Regions from separate parts of the Umezawaea sp. NPDC059074 genome, predicted to be linked through region 2. Evidence: riboswitches for the same ligand, from Rfam matches in the RefSeq annotation. Region 2 holds a riboswitch; the other holds the start of a gene.
What was found. Region 2 has a riboswitch for S-adenosylhomocysteine ahead of metH (methionine synthase). Riboswitches for the same ligand answer to the same signal wherever they lie in the genome.

Region 1: linked by a shared signal. The riboswitch ahead of ahcY (adenosylhomocysteinase) and the one ahead of metH (methionine synthase) in region 2 are both predicted to bind S-adenosylhomocysteine.

The regions. Positions count from the first base shown of each region.
Region 1 is NZ_JBHYHC010000077.1:12,303-17,047, forward strand. It holds gene ACFWW9_RS29360 (DUF899 domain-containing protein) at 1-235, shown strand, start outside; gene ACFWW9_RS29365 (hypothetical protein) at 335-1,375, shown strand; gene ACFWW9_RS29370 (NUDIX domain-containing protein) at 1,385-1,846, opposite strand; S-adenosyl-L-homocysteine riboswitch at 1,909-1,985, shown strand; gene ahcY (adenosylhomocysteinase) at 2,002-3,462, shown strand; gene ACFWW9_RS29380 (DNA polymerase IV) at 3,459-4,478, opposite strand; gene ACFWW9_RS29385 (SRPBCC domain-containing protein) at 4,523-4,745, opposite strand, start outside.
Region 2 is NZ_JBHYHC010000004.1:13,429-18,173, reverse strand. It holds gene ACFWW9_RS02915 (RNA polymerase sigma factor) at 1-834, shown strand, start outside; gene ACFWW9_RS02910 (VOC family protein) at 836-1,486, opposite strand; gene ACFWW9_RS02905 (alpha/beta fold hydrolase) at 1,525-2,358, opposite strand; gene rnhA (ribonuclease HI) at 2,401-2,886, opposite strand; S-adenosyl-L-homocysteine riboswitch at 2,924-3,002, shown strand; gene metH (methionine synthase) at 3,026-4,745, shown strand, end outside.

The DNA of each region.
Region 1 (4,745 bases), on a different contig from region 2:
CAACTACAGCCCGGTCGAGAACGCGGAACCCGGCGAGGCACCAGGTCAGAGCATCTTCCTCCGGGACGGCGACGAGGTGTTCCACACGTACTCGTCGTACGCGCGTGGGGCGGAGGCGACGGGCGGCTCGTACTACTACCTCGACCTCACGCCGTTGGGACGGCAGGAGGACTGGGAACTCCCCAAGGACCGCACCGCCACCGCCCGGACGGCGACGCCGAACTTCGAAAGCTGACTGTCCGGAACACGATCCGACGAACGTTTCCACTCGTCCGGGTGACTCTCCTCGTTCGCCGCTTCCAGAACACTCGGAAGCGGCGAAGGGGGTTCCGGCATGGCGGGCGAACCGGTGATCGCGGTGCAGAGCAAGGTGGGCGAGCTCGAAGCCCTGCTGCACGCGCAAGACGACGTGCAGCCGATGGTGGACCTGCTGGACAAGCCGCCCCGGTCGAAGGACCAGGTGCTGGCCAAGGTCGTCGACGCGGCCGTGCACCTGGCGGAACGCGGCCGCCCGCTGTGGGTGGACATCCACCGGCTGACAGCGGCGAGCGCACTGGGCACGACCCCCGGCGGCGCGTTCGAGCAGTTGGAGGAGAGGGTCGAGGCGAGGTTCGGGCTGATTCCGCCCCCTGGTCCCGCGCTCGTTCCGGTCGTGTCGGAGGACTCCTCCGCCGAGGTACTCGGCAAGGTGGCCAGGCTGCGGCAGCACGAGGACCGGCCCGTGGTGGTGCGGGTGCGCGACGTGACCCTGCCGATCGCCGAACTGGCGAACCGGATGGCGCGCGTGGCCGACCTGACCGGTGCGAACGACCTGCACGTCGTCCTCGACGTCGGGTACTTCGAGGCGGTGACACCACTGCTGCTGAAGAGCGTCGTGGACACCGCCCGATCCCTCGACCGGTGGACCTCGGTCACCCTGCTGGCCGGGTCGGTGCCGACCAACTCGCGGACCGGGTACGCCACCGTGACCGAGGTCCGGCACGAGCTCGGACTGTGGCGCGAGGTGAACCGCTTGGTCGCCGCACCGGTGCGGTACGGCGACTACGGGGTGGTGCACCCCGTGCCCGCTCGGCAGGGTCCCGATTCGAACGCCCGGCAGCCCAACCCCTACCTGCACTACACGATCGAGGGTGGGCGGATCGTGCTTCGCCGCCAGGTGAACCGGTCGTCGAGCGGGGCGTTCGCCGAGGGTTTCGCCGACTTGGCGGGCGAACTCGTGCGGTCGCCCGACTTCGCCGGTCACGACTACTCGTGGGGGGACGAGCAACTGGAGATGTGCGGACGCGGCACGGACAAGGCCGGGACCTCGTCGAGGTGGATCGCCATGGCCACCTCGCACCACATCCGCCACGTCACCCTCGAGACGGCGGCCTGACCTCGGCCTTCACGGCAACTCGAGCAGGCGGTCCAGCAGGGCCGCCTGGGCTTTCACGATCTTGGTTCGGGCGTCCTCCACGGTGAACCACGCGACCCGGTCGACCTCCGGGAACTCCTTCACCTGCCCCGATTTCGGCGGCCACTCCAGTTCGAACGTGCCCGGCACGACGTCGGCCGGGTCGAGGTCGGCGTGCAGGGCCCAGGCCGTGATGACCTTGCCGCCGGACTGCTTGACCTCGCCCAACTCCACCAGGTCGCCGTCCGGGACGGGGAGGCCGAGTTCCTCCTGGAACTCGCGGCGGGCCGCGGCCTCGGGGGTTTCGTCGTCGAGGTACTCGCCCTTCGGGACGGACCACGCGTGGTCGTCCTTCTTCGCCCAGAAGGGCCCTCCCATGTGACCCAGGAGGACCTCGGTGGTCTCGTCGGTCCGGCGGTACAACAGGATTCCCGCACTGCGCTTGCCCGGCATGCACCCGATTGTGCCAACCCGGTCACGTTGACAACGCGCGGGCCGCGTTGCCATGCTGGAAAGGAGTCGAGAGGCGCTGCGACGGGCACGGCCCGCCACGCTCGGCTCGCGACTCCAACCCCAAGGGCGCCTCCTGACACAGGAGGTAGTGGGTTTTGAGTTCCAAGCTGCAGAAGGTCAACGGGATCGAGTTCGCGGTCGCGGACCTGTCGCTGGCGGAGTCCGGCAGGCACCAGATGCGCCTCGCCGAGCAGGAAATGCCTGGTCTGATGGCCACTCGCCGCGAGTTCGCCGAGTCGCAGCCGTTGAAGGGCGCACGGGTCGCCGGCTCGCTGCACATGACCGTGCAGACCGCCGTGCTGATCGAGACGCTGGTGGCGCTGGGCGCGGACGTGCGCTGGGTGTCGTGCAACGTGTTCTCCACGCAGGACGAGGCCGCGGCGGCCGTCGTGGTGGGCCCGAACGGGACTCCCGAGGAGCCGACCGGCACGCCGGTGTTCGCCTGGAAGGGTGAAACCCTCGAGGACTACTGGTGGTGCACCGACCAGCTGTTCCAGTTCGCCGACGGCCTCGGCCCGAACATGATCGTCGACGACGGTGGCGACGCCACGATGCTGGTGCACAAGGGCGTCGAGTTCGAGGCGGCGGGCGCCGTCCCCGCGCCGACCGACGACGACGCGGACGAGTACCGGATCGTGCTGGCCACGCTCGCGCGGTCGCTGACCGAGGACGTGGGCCGCTTCACCCGCATCGCCGCGGCGATCAAGGGCGTGACCGAGGAGACCACGAACGGCGTCAAGCGGCTCTACAAGCTGGCCGCCGACGGCACGCTGCTGTTCCCGGCGATCAACGTCAACGACTCCGTCACGAAGTCCAAGTTCGACAACAAGTACGGCATCCGGCACTCCCTTGTGGACGGTCTGAACCGCGGCACCGACGTGATGATCGCGGGCAAGCTCGCGGTGATCTGCGGCTACGGCGACGTCGGCAAGGGCGCGGCGGAATCCCTGCGCGGCCAGGGCGCGCGGGTCGTCGTCACCGAGATCGACCCGATCTGCGCGCTCCAGGCGTCGATGGAGGGCCTGGACGTCGTGGCGCTGGAGGACGTCGTGCACCGCGGCGACATCTTCATCACCACGACCGGCAACCTGGACATCATCATGGCCGCGGACATGGCCAAGATGAAGCACAACGCCATCGTCGGCAACGTCGGCCACTTCGACAACGAGATCGACATGGCGGGCCTGGCGAAGGTCCCCGGCATCCGGAAGATCGAGATCAAGCCGCAGGTCCACGAGTGGGCGTTCCCCGACGGCCACTCGGTCATCGTGCTGTCCGAGGGCCGCCTGCTGAACCTGGGCAACGCCACCGGCCACCCGAGCTTCGTCATGTCGAACTCGTTCACGAACCAGACGATGGCGCAGATCGAGCTGTTCACGAAGGAGGGCGAGTACGACCGCCAGGTCTACGTGCTCCCCAAGCACCTGGACGAGAAGGTCGCCCGCCTGCACCTGGACGCGCTGGGCGTGAAGCTGACGACCCTGACGCAGAAGCAGGCGGACTACATCGGCGTCACCGTCGAGGGCCCGTTCAAGTCGGACCAGTACCGCTACTAGAACTCCGCGCGCACGCCCAGCAGCCGCACCGGCCTGGTGAACTCGAACAGGTCCGCCACGGCCAGCGCGGCGCTTTCGAGGGCGTGCGCGTCCACGGTCGGGGTCGGCAGCGTCGCGCTGCGGGTGGCGGTGAAGAACGGTGCGAACCGGACCTTCACCGCCACCCGCAGCACCGGACGTCCTTCCGCCGCGACGTCTTCCGCCACCCTCGCCGCGAGCGCCACGACCTCGCGGTCGATGTCCGCGCGGTCGGTCAGGTCCTGCTGGAACGTGGTCTCGCGGCTGCGCGACTTCGCCACGTGCGGGGTCGCCGTGACCGCGGTGTCGGCCGCGCCGAGCGCGAGCCGCCGGTAGTGCGGCCCCATGGCGGGCCCGAACCGCGCGGCCAGCTCCGTGTCGTCGGCTGCGGCGAGCTGCCGCACGGTCTCGACGCCCAGCTCCGCGAGCCGGGCCGTCACGCGGGCCCCGATCCCCCACAGCGCGTCGACCCGCCGGTCGGCCATCACCTCGACCCAGTTGTCCTTGGTGAGCAGGAAGACCCCCGCCGGTTTGCCGAACCTGGTGGCCAGCTTGGCGCGCAACCGGTTGTCCCCGACACCGACCGAGCACTCCAGCCCGGTCGCGGCCCGCACGGCGTCCCGGACCTCCTCCGCGAGCGCGAGCGGGTCGTCGGTCTCCGCGCCGAGGAACCCCTCGTCCCACCCGAGCACCTCGACCACCACGGGGAACTCCCGCAGCACCGCGAACACCTCGGCGGACGCGGCCTCGTAGGCGGGCGGGTCGGTCGGCAGGAACACCGCGTCCGGACACCGCTTCCTGGCCAACCGCAACGGCATTCCCGAGCGGACCCCGAACTCCCGCGCGGCGTACGACGCCGTGGCGACGACCGCCCGCTCCCCCGGATCACCCCGCCCACCGACCACGACGGGCAGCCCCCGCAACTCCGGCCTGCGCACCACCTCGACCGCGGCGATGAACTCGTCGAGGTCGACGTGCAACACCCAGTGCGCGGGCATGTCGGCCAGTATGCGGTCACCACCCCGACCGCACCCGGCGACGACTACGGCGCGGTGGCCCCGGCCAGGGACTTGCCGGTCTCCAGCAGGGTCTTGATGTCGCTGACGATGTACGCCCAGCCGCCGCCGGCACCGGGGATGTCGCCCGCGACCTGGGCCGCGGCGATCGGGGCGCCGGTGAGTTCGTGGGTCACGGTGAGTCGGACCGAGCCGTACTCCTCCACGATCTCCCACGTCAGCTTGGTGTAGCCCTCCGCGGCCGATTCC
Region 2 (4,745 bases):
GGCCTGACGACCGCCGAGATCGCCAACGCGTTCCTGGTCCCCGAGGCCACGATGGCGCAGCGCATCAGCCGCGCCAAGCAGCGCGTGAAGGCCTCCGGGGTCCCGTTCGCGATGCCCGTGGGCGACGAGCGCGCACCCCGCCTGCGCTCGGTGCTGCACGTCCTCTACCTGCTGTTCAACGAGGGCTACACCAGCAGCATCGGCCACGAGCTGCACCGCGGCGAACTCTCCACCGAGGCCATCCGTCTCACGCGAGCCGTCCACGCCGTCCTACCGGACGACGGCGAGGTCGCGGGCCTGCTCGCGCTTATGCTCCTCACCGACGCCCGCCGCCCCGCCCGCACCGCACCGGACGGCTCCTTGATCTCGTTGGAGGACCAGGACCGCACGCTCTGGGACCACGAGCGGATCGTCGAGGGCGTCGCACTGGTCACCAGCGCCCTGTCGAAGGGCCTCGTGGGCGAGTACCAGCTCCAGGCCGCCATCGCCGCCGTCCACGACGACGCCGCCCACGCGTCCGACACCGACTGGCCGGAGATCCTCGGCCTGTACGGGCTGCTGGAACGGATGACCGGCAACCCCATGGTGGCCCTGAACCGCGCCGTCGCCGTGGCGATGGTCCACGGCCCGCACCTCGGCCTGAAACTCCTGGACGCCGTCGCCGACCGCCTGGAAGGCCACTACCGCCTGGACGCCGTCCGCGCCCACCTGCACGAGATGGCCGGGGACGTGGCGTCGGCCATCACCCACTACCGCGCGGCGGCCGCCCGGACGGCGAGCACGCCGGAGCGGAACTACCTGGTGATGCGGGCGGCGAGGCTGGGGGAGGGGTGACTCAGTCGCGGCCCACCCAGGTCGCGACGCAGGCCTCGTTGCCCTCGGCGTCGGCCAGTACCCACCACATCGGGGCGTGGGTGTCGCTGACGACGTGGCCGCCCGCGGCGACCGCCGCCGCCACGCGGTCCTCGGCCAGGTCGTGGGGGACGGCGACGTCGATGTGGAGGCGGTTGCGCTCGTCGCGTGGAGCGCCCATCTCCTGGAACCAGAAGCACGGGCCGCGGCCCTGCGGGTCGACCAGGTCCTCGGGGCCGAGGTCCTGGTAGCCGAGGACGGCTCGCCAGAACGGGCGGACCTCGAAGCCGACCAAGGCGTCGATGGTGACCTGGACGGTCTTCACGGCGCTCGGGTCGGGGGTGAGGCCGAGGGAGCGGGCCGCCAGGGAGATCTCCTGGGCGAGGGTGATGTCGTGTTCGGCGAACCCGCCCGCGGTGGCCGCGGGGAGGGACACGGTCACGCCGTCGGAGCGCAGGTCGACGTCCGGGGCGTGGTCCAGTTCGGCGGCCAGTTCGCCGATCGCGATCACCAGGTCGAGGCCCTGGGCGAAGGAACCGGCGCGGAAGTGGGCGCACGCGGCGGCGAACACGACCCGCCAGTCGCGCACGCCGTCGGAGGCGTGGAACTGCTCCGGTGTGATCCGCTCGGTCATGTCACCACCCCGGATCGAGGGTAACGGCGGCGACCGCGTCAGCGCAGGAAAGTCGCCAGGGTCGTGGTGACCCACGCCGGGTCGTCGAGCCACGGGAAGTGGCCGCCGGTCGGCAGGGTGTGGAGGGTCGCGGTGGGGAACAGGGCGGCGTACTCGGCGATGACACGGGCGGGGGTCGCCATGTCCTTCCCGCCCGCGACCACCAGCACCTCGGCGGTCAACGCGGTGAGCGCCGCGCGGGTGGCGGGCGGGTCGAAGGCGCCTTCGGCGACGTAGGCCGCGGCGGCCTCGGGGTGGCGGCGGTCGGCCGCGTGGTGGGCACGGGCCGCGTCGTCCCAGCGGCCGTAGGTGAACGGGACGATGGCCTCCCAGTCGTCCGGCCCGGCCTGGCCCGCGGTGATGCGGTCGAGCGCCGCCGACACCGCCTCGAACGACGGCTCGTCGGCCCGGTGGAGCATCACGGCGCGGCGGTCGTCGGCGGTGGCCGCGAGACCGAGGGCGAAGGTGCTCGGCGTGAGCAGCACGAGCCGCCCGATCCGCGACGGGTGGCGGGTCGCGTGCAGGACGGCGAGGTTCGCGCCCGCGGAGTGGCCCAGCAGGTCCATCCGGTCGAGGCCGAGGTGCTCGCGCAGCGCCTCCACGTCGTCGACTTGGCGGTCGCAGCGGTAGGACGCGGGGTCGGCGGGCGTGCCGGACCCGCCGGTGCCGCGCAGGTCGAGGCGGATCAGCGTCCGGTGCGCGGACAGGCCGCCGAGGTCGCCGAGGTACTCCGAGTCGAGCATCGGGCCACCCGGAAGGCACACCATCGGCGGCCCCTCGCCGAGGGCGGTGTACGCGAGTTCGACGCCGTCACGGGCCGGGAAGGTGGGCATCGGCGGATCATCGCAGCGGCGTCCCGGCCGGACAATCGACTTTCAGCGGGCCGCTGACCGGTAGGTCGCCGGGTCGTGGCCCGCCTCGCGGAGCGCCTCCTCCAGGCCGCGCAGCGCGAGCCGGTCGGCGTGCTCGTTGCCCGGATCCCCGGCGTGCCCCTTCACCCAGTGCCACTCGACCGTGTGACGTTGCACGGCCTTCTCCAGCAGCACCCAGAGGTCCGCGTTCTTCACCGGCTGCTTCGCCGCGGTGCGCCAGCCGTTGGCCTTCCACTTCGGCAGCCACTCCAGGATGCCGTTGCGGACGTACGTGCTGTCGGTGAACAGCCGCACGGTCACGGGCCGCTTGAGGTGGTCCAACGCCCGGATCGGGGCGGTCAGCTCCATCCGGTTGTTCGTGGTCTCGGTCGCCTCGCCGCCGCACAGCTCCTTCTCGTGCGCGCCGTACCGCAGCACCGCGCCCCACCCTCCCGGTCCGGGGTTGGTCCAGCAGGCGCCGTCGGTGTAGATGTCCACGATCTGGTCCACGGCCGCAATCTACCGCCGTTTCCGGTAATCTCGGCCGCGGGTCGAGAGGCGCTGCAACGGACCACAGGTCCGCCACGCTCGTTCCCGCTTCCGGTCAGCAAGGGCGCCTCCACCCCTGTGGAGGCTGCCCGTGAGCGACCTGCGTGACCTGCTGGATCGGCGTATCGCGGTCCTCGACGGCGCCTGGGGCACCATGCTCCAGGGCGCGGGACTGACCGAGGCCGATTACAAGGCGGACCGGTTCCAGAACCACACGCACGACGTGACCGGCGACCCCGACCTGCTGAACCTCACCCGGCCGGACGTCATCCTCGACGTGCACCGGCAGTACCTCGCCGCGGGCGCGGACATCACGACGACGAACACCTTCACCGCCACCAGCATCGGCCAAGCCGACTACGGCCTCCAGGGCCTGGTGCGGGAGATGAACGTGGCGGGCGCGCGGCTCGCCCGCCAGGCCGCGGACGAGTTCGGCGGCCGGTTCGTCGCGGGCTCGATCGGCCCGCTCAACGTCACGCTGTCGCTGTCGCCGCGGGTCGAGGACCCGGCGTACCGCGCCGTGTCGTTCGACCAGGTCCGCGACACCTACGCCGAGCAGATCTCCGCGCTCGTCGAGGGCGGCGTCGACCTGCTGCTGATCGAGACGATCTTCGACACGCTCAACGCGAAGGCCGCCATCGCCGCGGCCCGCGAGGTCGCGCCGGACCTGCCGCTGTGGATCTCGGTGACCATCGTGGACCTCTCCGGGCGCACGCTGTCCGGCCAGACGGTCGAGGCGTTCTGGAGCGCGATCGAGCACGCGAAGCCGTTGGTGGTCGGCGTGAACTGCTCGCTGGGCGCCGAGGAGATGAGGCCGCACGTCGCCGAGCTGGCGCGCTTCGCGGACACCTACACGGCGTGCCACCCCAACGCCGGCCTGCCCAACGCGTTCGGCGGCTACGACGAGACGCCGGAGCAGACCGCCGCGCTGCTCAAGGACTTCGCCGAGCAGGGCATGGTCAACATCGCGGGCGGCTGCTGCGGCACGTCCCCCGCGCACATCGAGAAGATCGCCCAGGCCGTGGCGGGGCTCGCGCCGCGGGTCGTGCCCGCGTCACCGGAGCGCACCCGGTTCAGCGGCCTGGAGCCGTTCGCGATCGGCCCGGACACCGGGTTCGTGATGATCGGCGAGCGCACGAACGTGACGGGCTCGGCGAAGTTCCGCCGCCTCATCGAGGGCGACAACCACCAGGCGGCCGTGGACGTGGCGCTGGAGCAGGTGCGCGGCGGCGCGAACCTCCTCGACGTCAACATGGACGCCGACCTGCTCGACAGCGAGCAGGCGATGACCACGTTCCTCAACCTCATCGCGACCGAGCCCGAGGTCGCGCGCATCCCCGTGATGATCGACAGCTCGCGGTGGTCCGTGCTCGAAGCGGGCCTGAAGTGCGTGCAGGGCAAGGGGGTCGTGAACTCCATCAGCCTCAAGGAGGGCGAGGAGCCCTTCCTGGAGCAGGCCCGGCGCATCCGCGACTACGGCGCGGGCGTGGTCGTGATGGCGTTCGACGAGCAGGGCCAGGCCGACACGACCGAGCGCAAGGTGTCGATCTGCGGCCGCGCGTACGACCTGTTGACGCAGCAGGCCGGGTTCCCGCCCGAGGACATCGTGTTCGACCCGAACGTCCTCGCGGTCGCGACCGGCATCGCCGAGCACAACGGGTACGCCAAGGCGTTCATCGACGCGCTGCCGCTGATCAAGCAGCGGTGTCCCGGCGTGCACATCAGCGGCGGCATCTCGAACCTGTCGTTCTCCTTCCGCGGCAACGACGTCGTGCGCGAGGCCATGCACTCGGCGTTCCTATTCCACGCCGTGCAGGTCG